3 regions of the Staphylococcus nepalensis genome follow, and region 2 is predicted to be linked to each of the others. Evidence: predicted binding sites of a transcription regulator. Region 2 holds the regulator's gene; each other region holds the start of a gene.
The links. Region 2 encodes Rex, which represses fermentation and respiration genes when NADH is low (regulators of the CRP and FNR family bind a similar motif). Its sites were predicted from a motif close to TTGTGAAATATTTCACAA; they were not measured.

Region 1 (5,530 bases), 350 kb from region 2:
TGACTTTCTTTGACTATTGTATTATAATATGAATATAAGGTTAAAGGAGAGGTGAAAAGATGATGCAAAACACTCAAAATTTTCCAACAGATATAATTGAAAGTTTACTAACTGAGCATCATGATTTTAAAGTAGATGTGTATGAATCAAATGGTGCATATCAAGTCATAGCTGAACTCCCTGGTTATAGCAAAGACAATGTCACTATTCAATTTGAAGATAAAACATTAACGATTCGCGTAACACAAACTTCTACTACAACCGAAAACCAAGATCAATACTTGATTAGAGAGCGCAATTCAAATGAACAAAGTAGACAATTTATATTTAAAAATGTTGATAAAGAAAATATCAAAGCAACAATGGAAGATGGTATTTTAAGTGTTGAATTACCAATTAATCACACAAAAACACAAATTAATATTGACTAAATTATAAACTAAATATAATTAAATTGAAGGAGAGATGTTTTTATGGCTTTCAATATGAGACCTTTTGATAATTCATTTTTCGATGTGAACCCTAGCGACTTTTTCAAAGATTTTGGACGTCAAATCTTCGATCAATTCCCAGGCAGTAGCAATATTAAAACGGATGTTAAAGAATTAGAAGACGCTTACGTAGTAGAAGCTGAATTACCAGGAATGAAAAAAGAAAATATTAATTTACAATTTGAAGATAATATTTTAACAATTGAAGGTAAACAAACCTTCGAAAATAACAAAGAAGATGAAAATGGACGTATTATCCATCAAGAACGTAGCTATAGTGATGTAAAACGACAATACCAATTTGATAATGTTGATGAAAATGGTATTAAAGCTGCGTATGAAAACGGTATGTTAAATGTTACACTACCTAAAAAAGAGAAAGAAGAATCCTCATCTTCTAACATTCAAATAGATTAATCCATCTAAAAAAGGCAACGCTTTAAAATCAAGCGTTGCTTTTTTTATTTGTATTACTTTCTAGCTATTTATAAAGTAATCTAAATAAAACAACTACTATTAATGAATAGTTAACTATTTGACTATATTATTATATTAAACAGTGCTTACCTTGTTTCTTTTCAACATATGCATCATTGTTAACAAAGCAATCGTTCCAAATATAGCTAATAATATAAAAGCCAAATGACTTGTTCCTGTCATCATCGTTACATAAGATATAACAATAGGTGGGAAAAAGCCACCTAAGCCCCCCATCATAGAAACAATACCGTTTGCAGAACCAGCCTCATTACTAAAGTAAAACGGTACAAGTTTAAAGATAAGCCCATTGCCTAACCCAGCACAAATACTAATGAGTAAACAACCAATTGTAAATAACAGAATATGATTTGAGATGCCTAAAATAATTGCGCCCACAATCATCAAAGAAAAATCAATCATCAATAATATAACGGCATTAAATTTGTCTCCTAATATCCCTCCCAAAGGCCTTAAAAATGTTGCTAATGCTATAAATACGCCCGACCGTAGACCAGCATCTACTTCGCTAATACCAAAGTCTTGTACAAGATAATTAGGTAAAAATAATCCAAATGCCACAAAAGCGCCAAAAGTAATAAAATACCAAAGTGATAAATAATATAATTTCAAATCTTTAAACAGACGTTTAGATTGTTCAATTAAAGGCACTTTAACCTTTTTCTCTTTTGCATCTCCAAATAAAAACATTAAAACTGCAAATAAAGCGATTACGACTAAATAACTTCTCACCGTCGTTTGCCAACCAATGATTGAAGCTATAGGTGGTGCCAAAAATGATGAAATTGCAGTCCCAATATTACCCATACCATATATACCATTTGCTAAGCCGACGCGTTCTTTAGGGAAGTATTTAGGGATAGATGTAACACCAACCGAAAACACAGCGCCACCGACGCCTAGAAAGAATCCTGAAGTCATTAACATCCCTGTTGTTTGAGCTTGACTTAAAAAATAAATTGGAAATAATAAAATAATAAAGCTACAGAAAAAGACCCATTTAGCACCTATGACATTTGTTAAATAACCAAACGGTACTCTTAAAATAGAACCGAGTATAACAGGTATTGCTAATATAATAGAGAGTTGATTCCCAGATATATTAACGTCTTGTGAAATAAAAGGCATTAACGGTGCGATAATACTCCATGCCATGAACCCCACGACTAAACTTAAAGATTGTAAAGTTAATTGAAAACCGCCACTTGCTTTGTTCATTACATTCACCTACATTTACGTTTTTTAATTAAAACACTAGTATTCTACAAATGGCCTACAATAATCATGTATTTCATTATTAAGTATTAAGGAATTAACTATGAAAGGTAAAACTGGTGTAACATTTGAGTCTTTAAAATTTTTAACATCGTAGAATACTAGCTATATAGTTAGTGTAAAATCTTTGTGAAAAAATAAACATAAGGATTATCCCTTAACTTTTGTCAAATTCCCCCTATTTCTATATTCATGAATTGATTATAAATAGTTTGTAAAATCACCCTTATATGCATAAACTTTAGTTCATATCGTCTACTTAACCTAAGGCTTTTATATAAAAAAAAGACCCGTTTGGGTCCATGCTTTTTTATGAAGCATCACTTATCAATGGATTAAATTAACATTACTGGTGGCATATATGTGGTGGCATATATGTGTTAGCCTATACAACGCGTTTACGCAAATGTATAGTTCTAACCAATCCTTAGAGGAGACAATGAAGTCATTAAAAAACATGTGATTTCTGTCCTATTCTCGGCGTTATGGTTTTACATGAATATATTATCTAATAAACTAAAAATCAACTAGTTTTTTCTTCATCGCATATGCTACTAATTCAGGTTTCGATTTTAGTTCCAATTTTTGCATAATATGTGTCTTATGCGCTTCTACTGTTTTGACCGATACAAATAATTGTTCTGCTATTTCTTTATTACCATAGCCTTTTGCAATCAAAGGTAATATTTCAATTTCTCTTTTAGATAAAATTTTAAAAGGATCTGATGTTGAAGCTATATCTTGTGAAGTATTACTAATAAATTCATTTACAAGAGAAGTGGTTAGTTTCATATCTACATATGTCTCACCTTTATAAACAGTTCTAATTGCTAAAATGAGCTGCTCATCTGGAGCATTTTTTAAAATATAACCTTTTGCTCCATTTTTTAATACATGAAATAAGTATTCTTCATCATCATACATTGTTAATATTAAGATTTTTGTATCAGGGAAACTTTCAGCTATTTTACTGGTTGCTATTAGCCCAGATTCTCCTGGGGGCATACTCAAGTCCATCATTAATATATCCGGTTTATGTTCCATTACTTTTTGATATGCTTCTACACCATCAGCAGCAGTTCCCACAACTTCCATATCATCCTGGTAGTTTAGAATCATAGAAAACCCTGTTCTGACAACCGCGTGATCATCTGCAATAACTATTCTCAAAATTAACTTCTCCTTACTCCCTTAAATTGGCACTTCTAAAGTCACAATCGTTCCTCTCCCAATTTGGCTATCAACATTCACTTCCGCATTAACTAATTCAGCACGCTCATGCATGCCATAAAGCCCTAAACCAGTTCCTTGTGGTTGGTCTGTTTTAATAAATCCTCTACCTCTATCAACAACTTCAGCAATTAATCTATTATGATTATAATGTAAATCAATATCTACTTTATCGATATTAGCGTACTTAATGGCATTAAATAGTGCCTCTTGTACCACACGGTAAACAACCGTTTCAATTTCATTATCGAATCGTTGGGCATCTAAATTGGAATGATAAACAATTTTCATTCCATAATTCGATTCAACTTGTTTGAAATATGTTTTAAACGCTGCATCCAAACCTAAATCATCTAAAGAAGATGGTCTTAATTCAACAGATAAATTGCGTATATCATCTATAAGCTTGGACATCAACCCTTCGATGTGTTTTGAATCTTCAAGCAAATCAGCCATTTCTTGCTGATATTTTAATAATCTCAGCTCTACATCTATATTCAACATTTCTTGAACAACGCTATCATGCAATTCTCTAGAAATACGTTTTCTTTCATTCTCTTGTGCAGAAATTGTTTTTTGCATCATCTTACGTTGGTACATTTTATCATGACGCTCAATTTGCGGAGAAACATTTTGTAGAGTGAATACTTTAATGTCATTGATTGGATCAATCGTTTGGTATGTAGCAGTAAATGGCTCAACAGTACCTCTATTTGTTTTCATAAAAACCTGAAAACTTGTGTTTCCTACTTCTTCAGCTTCAAGAAAGCAATTTTTGCATGATTGTAAATCAAATTCATTTGTATAACCATCACATCGATTACATATAACATGAGTCATATCACGATAGTTCTCATCATTGGAAATAATATCTTTTGCAGCTTGATTCTTAGCAATGACTTTACCTTCATTATCAACGAATACTATCTTTTCTCTTGTGTTATTAAAATACTGCAATAATAATTGACTCATATCTTCCATCTGATTTATTTGCACTATCATCACCTAGTCTTCTTCTTTAAAAATACCTAACACATCACTTATTGAAAGTGTAGCATGCGCTAAAGGTAAGTTTTTTCTATTTCTCTGTCCTAAAAGCAAAACACCGTACACCTTATGGTTGTACCATAAAGGGATTGCCACCATTGCAGTTAAACATTCAGTTAAAACAATCGGATATTTATATTTTTCTGAAGGTAATAAACATTGGTCTACATTTTCAATAATCATACGTTTACCTGTCTTCATAACATTACCAGCAAGCCCTTTACCTTTTCTCAAGACAATCAGTTTATATCTAGTATTCAGATTGCCTGAAACATAATGCCATTTAATAGGTGATATTTGATTTTCTTGCTCATAAAACGCTAATCCCGCAAAGTCAAAACCTTCTCTTGTTCTAATTAAATCCAAAGCTGCTTGGTAATCAATCTTTTTATTTAAAAGCAATGAACTCAATATACGGCCCCCTTTTATACTTTATGTTTACGATAAATAATATAACTTCTACTCACATATGTTAATGGCACACTCCACACATGAACTAGTCTCGTAAATGGCCATAATGCCATAATTGTAAATCCTAACAACACATGGAATTTAAATGAGAGTGGTACATTTGCCATCAAAGCTGCATCTGGTGAAAAGATAAATAAATTTCTGAACCAAATTGATATGGATGCACGATAATCAAAATCGGGCGTCACAGCGTTAGTAACTAAAGTAGCGTAACACCCCATACAAACAATCAGTAATAATAAAAGGTTAACAATGATATCTGAAGCTGAACTGAGCTTTCTAATATTTTTTTGAGTGATGCGTCGTGCAGTTAATAACAACATACCTACCAATGTTATTATACCAAATATACTACCAATATACACTGCCCCTATATGATATAAATGATCGTTAACGCCAACCGCTCGTAACCAAGAAGCTGGAATAATTAAACCAACAAAGTGTCCAACCGCTACTGGAATAATGCCTAAATGGAACATGAGGCTCCCCCATCTCAAGCGTTTTTTTTCTATAAATTC
Region 2 (5,530 bases):
TGGTAATCTCCACTTAAATTCTTTGGATCCTTTGGCTGCAATATAAGAACCAGCAAAAATTCCTAAGACAAGGAAAACACCCCAATCTAAAAGCTTAAGGTCTCCAGTTACGAAAAATTGAACTAAGTTTGCAGATGGCGTTGTGATTCCTAAACCATACATTCTTCCTGTAGATTCACTGACAGGCCATGCTAAAAGTGCAATGAGACCAACTGCTATAGCTGCTACAAATGGATGATATTTTTTCTCAAATAAATAATGACGAACGCCTGTAAATTTTTGCTTTAATTTCGGAACTGCAACTTTTGGTTTTGGTTTACGCAATGTTTTCACAACAAATGTGATAGTTATAATCGTTAATAACAAAACCCAAACCCAAGTTGGAATACCAGTTGTTTGTGACATACTAGTATTTACATTAGTTGGTTTATTAACCCCGTCCATTAAAGGTAACAATAAACCAAATTTAGTAGCAGCAGAAGTAAATGCATATGCGATAAGTGCTAACCAACTTCCAATCAATCCTTCTCCAGCTCTATACCATGTCCCAGTGGCGCAACCACCAGCTAATATGATACCAATCCCAAAAATAAATGAACCTATTACCGTTCCAATTATTGGATATGTTGATTCTGGAATTTGTACTAATCCAGTGGAAGTCAATATTAATAAGCCAATACTTTGTACAGATATCGCTATTAATAATGCGTAGAACATTTTGTTACTTTTTTGAATATACATATCTCTAAAACCGCCAGCAAGACAAAATCGTGTACGTTGCATGACAAATCCTAGAAGCGCACCCACGACCAATCCACTGATTATTAACCACGTCATAACATTACCTCTTTTCCGATAAAATCAATATGAATTATCATATTAGATTTATATGGAAATTTCAACCTTTAATGATTAATAATTTAAAAAAAGTATAAATTCACTAATTAAATATGAAACTATTTGGAAAATAAAAAAGCTTTTTATAAATGTATCGTCATGATTGGTGACTTACATCTATAAAAAGCTCAGTGCTTTAAAATCTTATTTATTACTGTAGTTTTTCATAAAGAATAATAAAGATTGTAGCTCAATTCCCAAATCAATATGGTGGACTTGAACATCTACTGGTGTATACACACGTGTTGGTGTAAAGTTGAGCACGCCTTTAATGCCAGCATCAACCAAAGTATCTACAACTTGTTGTGCAGCATCTTCAGGCGTTGTTAAAATCACAACATCTATTTGTTCTTGTTTTAATATATCAGTAGCCTTCGAAAATGGACTCACAGTAACTTGCCCAATTTCAGTACCGATCACTTCATCTCGTATATCAAAAGCTTCCGTTATGGTCATTTCATCATGAATAGAAAAGTTATATGTTAATAATGCTTTACCTAGGTTTCCTACACCCACGATGGCGATTTTAATTTCATCATTTTCACTAATTTCATTTTTGAAAAAATGTAATAAACTGTCAATATTATAGCCATATCCTTTTTTGCCTAATTCACCAAAATAAGAAAAATCACGACGTATTGTTGCAGAATCAATATTTAATCCTTCACTAATTGTTTTAGAATTAACTCTGTCTATACCTTTAGATTTTAATGTATTGACAAATCTATAATATAACGGTAAACGCTTCAATGTGGCACGAGGAATCTTTTCGCTTTGGTTAGCCAAGATCTTGTCCTCCTATACTATGATCTATTACTAATTAATCTTATAATTACTACAACATTATACATTAATACATGCTAAAAATAAACACTGATAGTTTTAACAATGCTTAGAATACGGTAGAATGATAATGGATAGAGAGGTGCAAAATCGGATGATATTATTACAACTAAATGATATAACAAAATCATTCGACGGAGAAGATATTTTTAATGACGTAGATTTTGAAGTTAAAACAGGCGAACGTATTGGTATAGTCGGTCGCAATGGTGCTGGTAAATCTACTTTAATGAAAATTATTGCTGGCGTCGAAGATTATGATAGTGGCCATGTTTCAAAGAGTAAAAATTTAAAACTCGGCTATTTAACACAGCAAATGACATTAAATACAAATCAAACTGTTATTGAAGAAATGTCTAAACCATTTGAGAGTATGAAACAACTTGAAAATGAAATGAAAAAAGAAACAGATTGGTTAGCGCAACATGCAAATGAATATGATACAGAAGAATATAAAACACATATTGACCGCTATGAATATTTATCAAATGAATTTGAACAACAAGATGGATATCAATACGAAAGTAAAATCAAAACAGTGCTTCATGGTCTGAATTTTACTGAATCAGATTACAACCGCCCTATTAATGATTTTAGCGGAGGTCAAAAAACAAGACTTTCACTAGCCCAAATGCTCCTTAGCGAACCTGATTTATTATTATTAGACGAGCCTACGAACCATTTAGACATGGAGACCACGCAATGGTTAGAAGGGTATTTGAATTACTTTAAAGGCGCTATTGTAATCATCAGCCATGACAGATACTTTTTAGATAAAATTGTAAACCAAATCTATGATGTTGCACTCGGAGATGTACAGCATTATGTAGGTAATTACAAACAATTCATTGAACAAAGGGATAAATATTATGAAAAACGCATGCAAGAATACGAACGTCAACAAGCTGAAATAAAACGCTTAGAAACTTTTGTAGAAAAAAATATTGCACGTGCTTCAACTACTGGCATGGCAAAAAGTCGTCGAAAAATGCTCGAAAAAATTGAAAGAATCAATAAACCAATGATTGATGCCAAAAGTGCGAATATCCAATTTAACTTTGATAGAAACACAGGTAACGATGTTTTCCATATAAAAAATTTAGAAATTGGCTATGAACAAGCTATCACTAAGGGGATTAATATTGAAGTTTCTAAAGGAGATCATATAGCCATTATTGGGCCCAATGGTATTGGTAAATCTACATTAATCAAGACAATTGCAGGCATTCAGCCTCAATTAGCTGGGCAAATTACTACAGGTGCCAATTTAAAAATAGGTTACTATGATCAAAAACAAGCTGAATTCAAATCAAACAAGACGATTCTCGATTATCTATGGGATCAATATCCCTCAATGAATGAAAAAGATATTCGGGCAGTGTTGGGTCGTTTCTTATTTGTTCAAGAAGATGTCAAAAAAATTATCAACGATCTTTCGGGTGGTGAAAAAGCCCGGTTACAATTAGCGTTACTCATGCTCGAACGCAACAATGTCCTTATATTAGATGAGCCAACTAACCACCTTGATATAGATTCGAAAGAAATGCTCGAACAAGCATTAGATCATTTTGAAGGAACCATATTATTTGTTTCCCATGATCGTTATTTTATTAATCAACTGGCAAATAAAGTTTATGATTTAGATCATGAGGGCGGCACAATGTATCTAGGTAATTATCAATATTTCATTGAAAAAAAAGAAGAAAATGCAGCTATCCAAGCCAAAAAAGAACAAGAAACTCCGACGCAATCTGAAGTAACCACCACGCAAAATAATAATTATTTTGATCAAAAACTTCAAAAACGAGAACAGCGGCAAATCGAACGGCAAATCGAACAAGTTGAAGCTGATATAGAAAACTACGAAAGTAAAATTGGTGAAATTAACGAACAATTAACCTTACCAGATATATATAGCAATCCTGAAGAAGCAAGTCGTTTAGCCAAAGAAAAAGAAGAAAGCGAACAAAAATTAGAACAAGTGATGTCTAAATGGACAGAATTACAAGAAAAGTTAATATAATTATGAACTACTCAAAAATACGGAATGATTTTATCATTTTCCGTATTTTTTATGTTTTTTTACACTCGAATTATTAACAGCGATAAACCTTATAACGAGAGCTGTCCACAGAGTTATCCTAGTTATCCACAAGCAAAAAGCAATACCATTTTGTATTGAATTTTCAGATAACAAGTCATATCCACACACATACACACTACTTATCCACAGGTTGTACACTAACTGTTGATAAGTACGCACGTTCCCTATTGACATCTAGCAAAGTTTATTTCATTTAACTAATTGTTTATTAATCCATTTAATGACATAATTATTGTAATCATTAAAAAGAGAGATCGGTCCTATGTTACCGTTATTTTGGTTTTTTATTGCTTTTATCATCGCTGCTTTCCTCGTGTCTATGATGACAAATATTGTGACAAATAAAAAATTAAAGCATGATATCCAGCTCTTATGGTCAAAGCAAAAGCCTCTAGAGAATTTTGTTCGGCCGAACCATATATAGTTATCAGTTTGATACATATCAATTTCAATATGATAAAAACGCATTAGTAGATGATAAAACTTATTCAGATTTAAACATTAACGCTATGTTTGAGAAAATGAACTTTAATTTTACAGCTATAGGGGAAATGAGATTATATGTAACCTTAAGAAAAATGTTTACAATCAGTAACCAAAGCTTAATACATAAATTTAAACATGATGAATCGTTTCGGATACAACTTTCTATACATTTAGCAGAAATCGGTAAAGCAATTTATCCAACATTCCCGGATCAACTATATACGGTTAAACGAAATAATTGTTTTATGTTATGCACGTATTCCCTTTGATTTTTATTATTTTTTCTTTTTTCAATCCTGGTTTAGGCATATTACTAACGATACTTAGTGCCATTTTTAATATGGTTTTAAGCGGGGTGCTAAAAAAGACATTCAATCAAGATTTAAATTCAATATTTTATACATCAATGGTTATTAAAAAAGCGTATGCGCTACAAAAAATTGATGGCGTCCCTACGATAGACGTTGATTTCAGTCATTTTAAAACTGCTCGTAAACTGAGTGGATTGTTAGGAAAAGTTAATACGTCTGAAGATGCTATGGTATTTGCTTTTTTATTTAAAACTATGTTTATGCTGGATTACCACATTTTTCACTTAATACAAAATAGTTTTAAAAAATACGAGTCCGAAGTGATGTCATGTTACGACTATATAGCAAATATTGATAATCATTATGCTGTGGCATTATGGAGGGAAACATTAACACAATATACATTTCCAGAAGAAAACGAAGCAAGCACACTGGAATTTGAGGAAATTACACATCCCCTACTTGATTACGCAGTGCCTAATGATTTAGAGATCAATAGTCATATTTTACTAACTGGTTCAAACGCTTCCGGTAAGTCTACTTTTATGAAATCTATCGCGTTAAATCTTATATTAGCTCAAACAGTATATACCGTGACCGCAAAGCATTTCAAATTTAAACCAGGTTTAGTTTATACTTCTATGGTTAATCAAGACGATATATTATCTGGCGATAGTTATTTTATGACCGAGATTAAATCAATAAAGCGTTTATTTGATATACAAACAAATAACACGGTTTATTGTTTCATAGATGAAATTTTCAAGGGAACAAATACTACAGAAAGAATTGCAGCTTCTGAATCTGTTTTAAATTACTTAGGCCCCTGTAAACATTACAGAGTGATTGCTGCAACTCATGATATTGAATTAACTTCATTATTAAAACA
Region 3 (5,530 bases), 170 kb from region 2:
TAATCGTATTTCCAGCAACGACTTTTTTAGCCCCAAACATAGGACCTATTTCCTTAGCTGTTTTATTTAAAAAGGGATTATTAGATAACCCTATAAAAAAATTTTTCACAATTGGCATATTAATTCCTCCCATCCTGCTAATAGCTATGCTTTCAATAATAGTGTAGCATGAATCTAATAGTAATGAAATCGTTTACAATAAAATTTATTATGCTTAATATCACAGACTACACTATCGGATGACTGATTGATATAGTTATAATATTTATTTTTAAAAAAACAATGAACTTAAGACAACATAATTTATGCGTTTAAAATGGCAAACGTGCATCATATTTTGATACAATATATTTAATGAAATTATTGGAGAAGGGGAAGTATGGAATATGTGGAAATGGGAAACTGAAAATGAAGCTAAGGGTGTCATTGTAATTGCCCATAACATGCTCGAACATACAGGAAGATATGCGTATGTAATAACAATGCTACGTAGAAATGGCCATCACGTTATCATGGGTGATTTACCTGGGCAAGGTCAAACTACGCGTTCTAATAAAGGACAAATAGAAAATTTCGAAGTATATCACGAACATGTACTAGAATGGATTAGAATAGCAAATGAATATAAACTTCCAACTTATTTTTTAGGTGTAGGACTTGGCGGACTTATTATTTTAAACTTACTAGAAAAAGTGGAAGTACCTATTGAAGGATTGATGCTTATTTCACCATTGCTGGAATTCAAAAAAAATAATAAAACTAGAAAAGATAAGATATTATCTAATGTAGGTAAATTAACTAAAGACACAAGATTCAAAGTAGGCATAACCGTTGAAGATTTAACACGTAACGATGAGGTAATCGAAGAAGCAAAAGAAGATCAACTCATGTTACAAAAAGTGACATATCATTGGTATAAACAAATCATCGAAATCATGAAAGAAACAGTAACACACTTAAAAGATATTAAGCCACTTCCTGTATTATTAATGTATGGGCTCGAAGACAAAGTGTCTGATATTCCAACTATGCATTTGGTGAAAGATAATATTGAAACTGAAGAATTATATTTTAAAGCTTGGAAGGGTTTATATCATGAAATACATAATGAACCTGAAAGAGACGAAGTAATGCGATATATTTTAGCATTTCTTAATAACAGTACAAGTAATATTGGCTTTATCGTCCATGATGAACACGAGCTTTCATAGAGTGGGAAATTAAAGTGTAAGCAATACAAAGCATGGACGCCATCGTTTTGAAAGACGCTTCTTATAAGAAAACAATAGATGTCAGTAAAAACTTGCAGTATTAATTATAATTAGATATACGATGTAGCATCTTTAACTAGGAGCGAGTCTACGAAACCAAATTTTGGTTTTGTCTCGCTCTTTCTCATTTATAAAACGAGGAAGAAGAAACGGAAATTTTGTGAAATAAATCACAATAAACGATTGCTCTTTAGCGAAGAAAGTGTTATATTTAAATTGTGAAATAAATCACAATAAGCGATGATTTACTTTAAATATAAGGAGAGTCATAATATGAAATACAGTAAAGGAAATAAAGTGGTATTAATAGGTGATGGTGCAGTTGGTTCTAGTTATGCGTTTGCATTAGTTTCCCAAGGAATAGCAGATGAATTAGTCATCATTGATTTAGATGAAACAAAAGTACACGGTGATGTTGCAGATTTAAATCACAGTGCACCTTATGGGGGCTCACCTATAAAGATAAAAGCAGGATCTTACAAAGATTGTAGCAACGCAGATTTAATTGTTATTACCGCGGGTGCTGCTCAAAAACCAGGAGAAACACGATTAGATTTAGTGGAAAAAAATACAAGAATATTTAAAGAAATTGTTTCGACTATTATGCAAACAGGATTTAATGGTATTTTTCTAATAGCTACAAATCCAGTAGATGTATTATCATATGTAACGCAAAAAGTATCAGGCTTGCCAAAAGCGCAAGTTATTGGTTCAGGTACAATATTGGATACTGCGCGTTTTAAATATGAACTCGCAAGAGAATTTAATGTATCTCCTTGGAGCGTTGATGCACAAATTATCGGAGAACATGGTGATTCAGAATTGGCTGTGTGGTCACAGGCTAATATTGCAGGCCAATCATTATATGACATTTTAAAAGATAACCCAGACAAACAACATAGAATAGATGAAATATTTATAAATACACGTGATGCAGCATATGACATTATTAAAGCGAAAGGCGCTACTTATTATGGTATCGCTATGGGGTTAATTCGTATTACACAAGCCATTTTAAAAAATCAAAATGTGGTTCTCCCCGTTTCCAGTTATCTAAATGGTGAATATGGCCAAAATGATGTATACATTGGTGTACCAACATTAATCAATAGAAATGGTGCGGTAAAAGTTTATGAAACACAATTAAATAGTAGCGAAAGTAAATTGTTTGAAAATTCTGCCATAATTTTGAAAGAAATGCAAAATAAAATCAACCAACTAATTGCATAATTCATAATTTAATTTTAAACTGTATATAAGATTAATTTTATTGAAAATATCAAAATTTTTTCTGACAGTAATAAATTTTGTAACGAATGATTTTTTTGATGAATTAATTTTACATGTTTAACTTAATATTATGATTGGGGGATATTTCTATGGGGAAGACAATTACTGACATGGTAGATAGTGTCCTTAGATTGGAACATGTACTAAATGATATTGATGATATCTTTGAAAAAGTACAGAAACAATATAAAATGTCGAAAGAAGAAATATTAATTCTTTTAACATTATGGCAAGAAGGATCAATGACTTTAAAGGAAATGGATGATTTTGTACAAATTAAATCTTATAAACGTACAAGAACGTATAACGATTTAGTGGAAAAAGAATGGATCATTAAAGAAAGACCAGTTAATGATGAACGTACAGTAATTATTCATTTCAATGAAGATTTAGAAGCTCAAAGGGAAGCGCTTTTAGATTACTTTAAAGAAGAAATTGATGAAAAATCGTCATCTATTCAATCAAGTCTTAAATCTATCTTAGATTTATAGGGAATAATTAAAGTCTGGAAAACTGTTATTAACCTCAAAAAGTATGGGTATCAACGACTCATACTTAACATAAAAGTACACCTCTATTTCAAAAAGAGGTGTACTTTTATTATGTGTATTATTTTAAATTTCCTAGATAGTTATATGAGGAAAATAGATGGTGTTCTTGTTTTTCTCGTAGAAGTAAGTGAAGATGAAATACGTTTGATATCAAATTAAAATAGCGATGAAGTCATTTAGAGATAAACATGCTTCGTTACATAGATGCTCTGGTAAGCTATTCTAAAATTGTTTTGCGATGGTATCACTTAGACAAATACGTTTCCTGTTCTATATGTTTTTATTTAAATAGTACGTTATCTTTTTTCAATAGCACAAATAAATGGTGGATGATTTTGTTGATTAATAAACTGATACTGCAATATATGTGCTTTATTTTGGTCAAAATGTTGAAGGTAGTTTAATAATGCATCACGTTCTGTTTTACCTTCCTCATGTCCATGGTAAATAACTAAAACGATAATGCCTTCGGGCGCTAATATATCAAATATCGAATTGATAGCAGCTAAGGTACTGTTAGGATTTGTAACGATGGATTTATCTCCTTTAGGTAAATATCCTAAGTTGAAAATAGCTGCGTCAATATGTCCACGTTCCTCTCTTGGAATATATTGTTTTATATTGGCATGGCTATCATGAATTAAATGGACATGTCTAAATGTTTTAGTTTTAGTTTTAGTGTTTTGTATTGCAATGTCCTGAATGTCAAAACCATACACTTTACCATCTGGTACTTGTTGTGCCAAAAATTCAGTATCATTACCATTACCACAAGTAGCATCAATAACAATGCTGTCCGCAGATACATGTTGTTGGATGAGTGTTTTAGAAAATGGTAAAATACGCTCTATTTTCATGATTTGATAATACTTTCATAGTTTTTTCCTTGATAGGAATTTCTTCTAGCTAATTCATCATCGATTTCGTTAAGTACTTCCCATTTGTTAACACTCCACATAGGGCCAACCATTAAATCTATTGGGCCGTCACCAGTGATTCGGTGTACAATCATTTCTTTTGGTAAAATTTCTAGTTGATCGCAAACTAAATTTGTATAGTCGTCTTGTGACATAAATTCAAGCATACCTTTTTCATATTGTTTTACCATTGGAGTACCTTTAAGTAGGTGTAACAAATGTATTTTAATACCTTGAACATCCATTTGTGCAACTTCTTTAGCAGTTTCCATCATCATGTCATAATCTTCTTCAGGCAGCCCATTAATAATATGTGTACACACATTGATGTTATGCTTACGTAGTTTTGCAACACCTTCGTAGTAAGTTTCCATATCATGCGCACGATTAATTAAGTCAGAAGTTTTTTGGTGAACTGTTTGTAGACCTAATTCTACCCACAAATATGTACGTTCATTTAATTCGGCTAAATATTCTACTACATCATCTGGTAAACAGTCTGGGCGTGTTCCTATAGATAAACCTACAACACCAGGTTCTTTTAATGCCGTTTCGTATTTTTCTCGCAAAACTTCTACTGGCGCATGTGTATTTGTAAAAGCTTGAAAATAAGCAATATATTGTCCTTCGTGCCATTTTTCATGCATTCTATCTTTGATTTGTTGAAATTGAACATCTATAGGGTCGACACGGTTACCAGCAAAATCGCCGCTTCCTGCTGCTGAGCAAAATGTACAACCGCCATGAGCAACTGTGCCATCTCTATTCGGACAATCAAATCCTCCATCAATTGCAACTTTGAAGATTTTTTGGCCAAATTTATTTTTTAAATGATAATTCCAAGTATGATATCGTTTGTTTTCGAATGCGTAAGGGAAAAATTGTCCCATATAACATTTTCCTTTCTAAATTCGTTCTAGTTAAAGATTTTAACATATTTTAATGATATAGTGTTTAGAGTAAAAATAGAAATTTAAAATAAGAAAGGAGCTTACGGTTATGAACATGCCAAAATCAGTGTGGTGGTTGGTAATTGGAATGGCATTAAATATCACGGGCTCAAGTTTTTTATGGCCATTAAATACAATTTATATGAATGAGGTATTAGATAAAAGTTTAACAATGGCTGGTTTAGTCTTAATGATTAATTCATTTGGAATGGTGATTGGCAACCTACTCGGAGGTAACCTTTTTGATAAATTAGGCGGCTACCCCACAATTATGATAGGTACTGTTATTTGTTTAAGTAGTACAACGTTATTAAATTTTTTCCATGGATGGCCATGGTATGCTGTTTGGTTAGTTTGTCTTGGGTTTGGCGGCGGAATGATTATTCCTGCTATTTATGCATTAGCAGGTGCGATATGGCCAAAAGGCGGAAGGCAAACTTTTAATGCCATTTATTTAGCACAAAATTTAGGCGTAGCCATTGGTGCAGCTTCCGGTGGCTTTGTTGCTGAATTAAGTTTTAATTATATTTTTATAGCTAATTTATTAATGT

Region 1: BJG89_RS03250 (nitrate/nitrite transporter) is a predicted target of Rex. The motif match lies at 2,392-2,409, and genes of this name have one in related genera.
Region 3: BJG89_RS05995 (L-lactate dehydrogenase) is a predicted target of Rex. The motif match lies at 1,430-1,447, and genes of this name have one in related genera.

What each region holds. Positions count from the first base shown of each region.
Region 1 covers NZ_CP017466.1:746,500-752,029, reverse strand. Annotated here, with positions in the region: gene BJG89_RS03260 (Hsp20 family protein) at 60-431, shown strand; gene BJG89_RS03255 (Hsp20/alpha crystallin family protein) at 474-908, shown strand; gene BJG89_RS03250 (nitrate/nitrite transporter) at 1,044-2,207, opposite strand; gene nreC (nitrate respiration regulation response regulator NreC) at 2,781-3,434, opposite strand; gene BJG89_RS03240 (sensor histidine kinase) at 3,456-4,496, opposite strand; gene nreA (nitrate respiration regulation accessory nitrate sensor NreA) at 4,500-4,952, opposite strand; gene narI (respiratory nitrate reductase subunit gamma) at 4,967-5,530, opposite strand, start outside.
Region 2 covers NZ_CP017466.1:1,095,684-1,101,213, reverse strand. Annotated here, with positions in the region: gene BJG89_RS05040 (YeeE/YedE family protein) at 1-837, opposite strand, end outside; gene BJG89_RS05035 (redox-sensing transcriptional repressor Rex) at 1,042-1,683, opposite strand; gene BJG89_RS05030 (ABC-F family ATP-binding cassette domain-containing protein) at 1,835-3,763, shown strand; partial or broken gene BJG89_RS05025 (MutS-related protein) at 4,107-5,530, shown strand, end outside.
Region 3 covers NZ_CP017466.1:1,261,718-1,267,247, forward strand. Annotated here, with positions in the region: gene BJG89_RS05985 (proline dehydrogenase family protein) at 1-118, opposite strand, end outside; gene BJG89_RS05990 (alpha/beta fold hydrolase) at 387-1,211, shown strand; gene BJG89_RS05995 (L-lactate dehydrogenase) at 1,545-2,501, shown strand; gene BJG89_RS06000 (transcriptional regulator, SarA/Rot family) at 2,651-3,052, shown strand; gene mnmM (tRNA 5-(aminomethyl)-2-thiouridylate-methyltransferase MnmM) at 3,409-3,969, opposite strand; gene mnmL (tRNA modification radical SAM protein MnmL/YtqA) at 3,966-4,919, opposite strand; gene BJG89_RS06015 (MDR family MFS transporter) at 5,029-5,530, shown strand, end outside.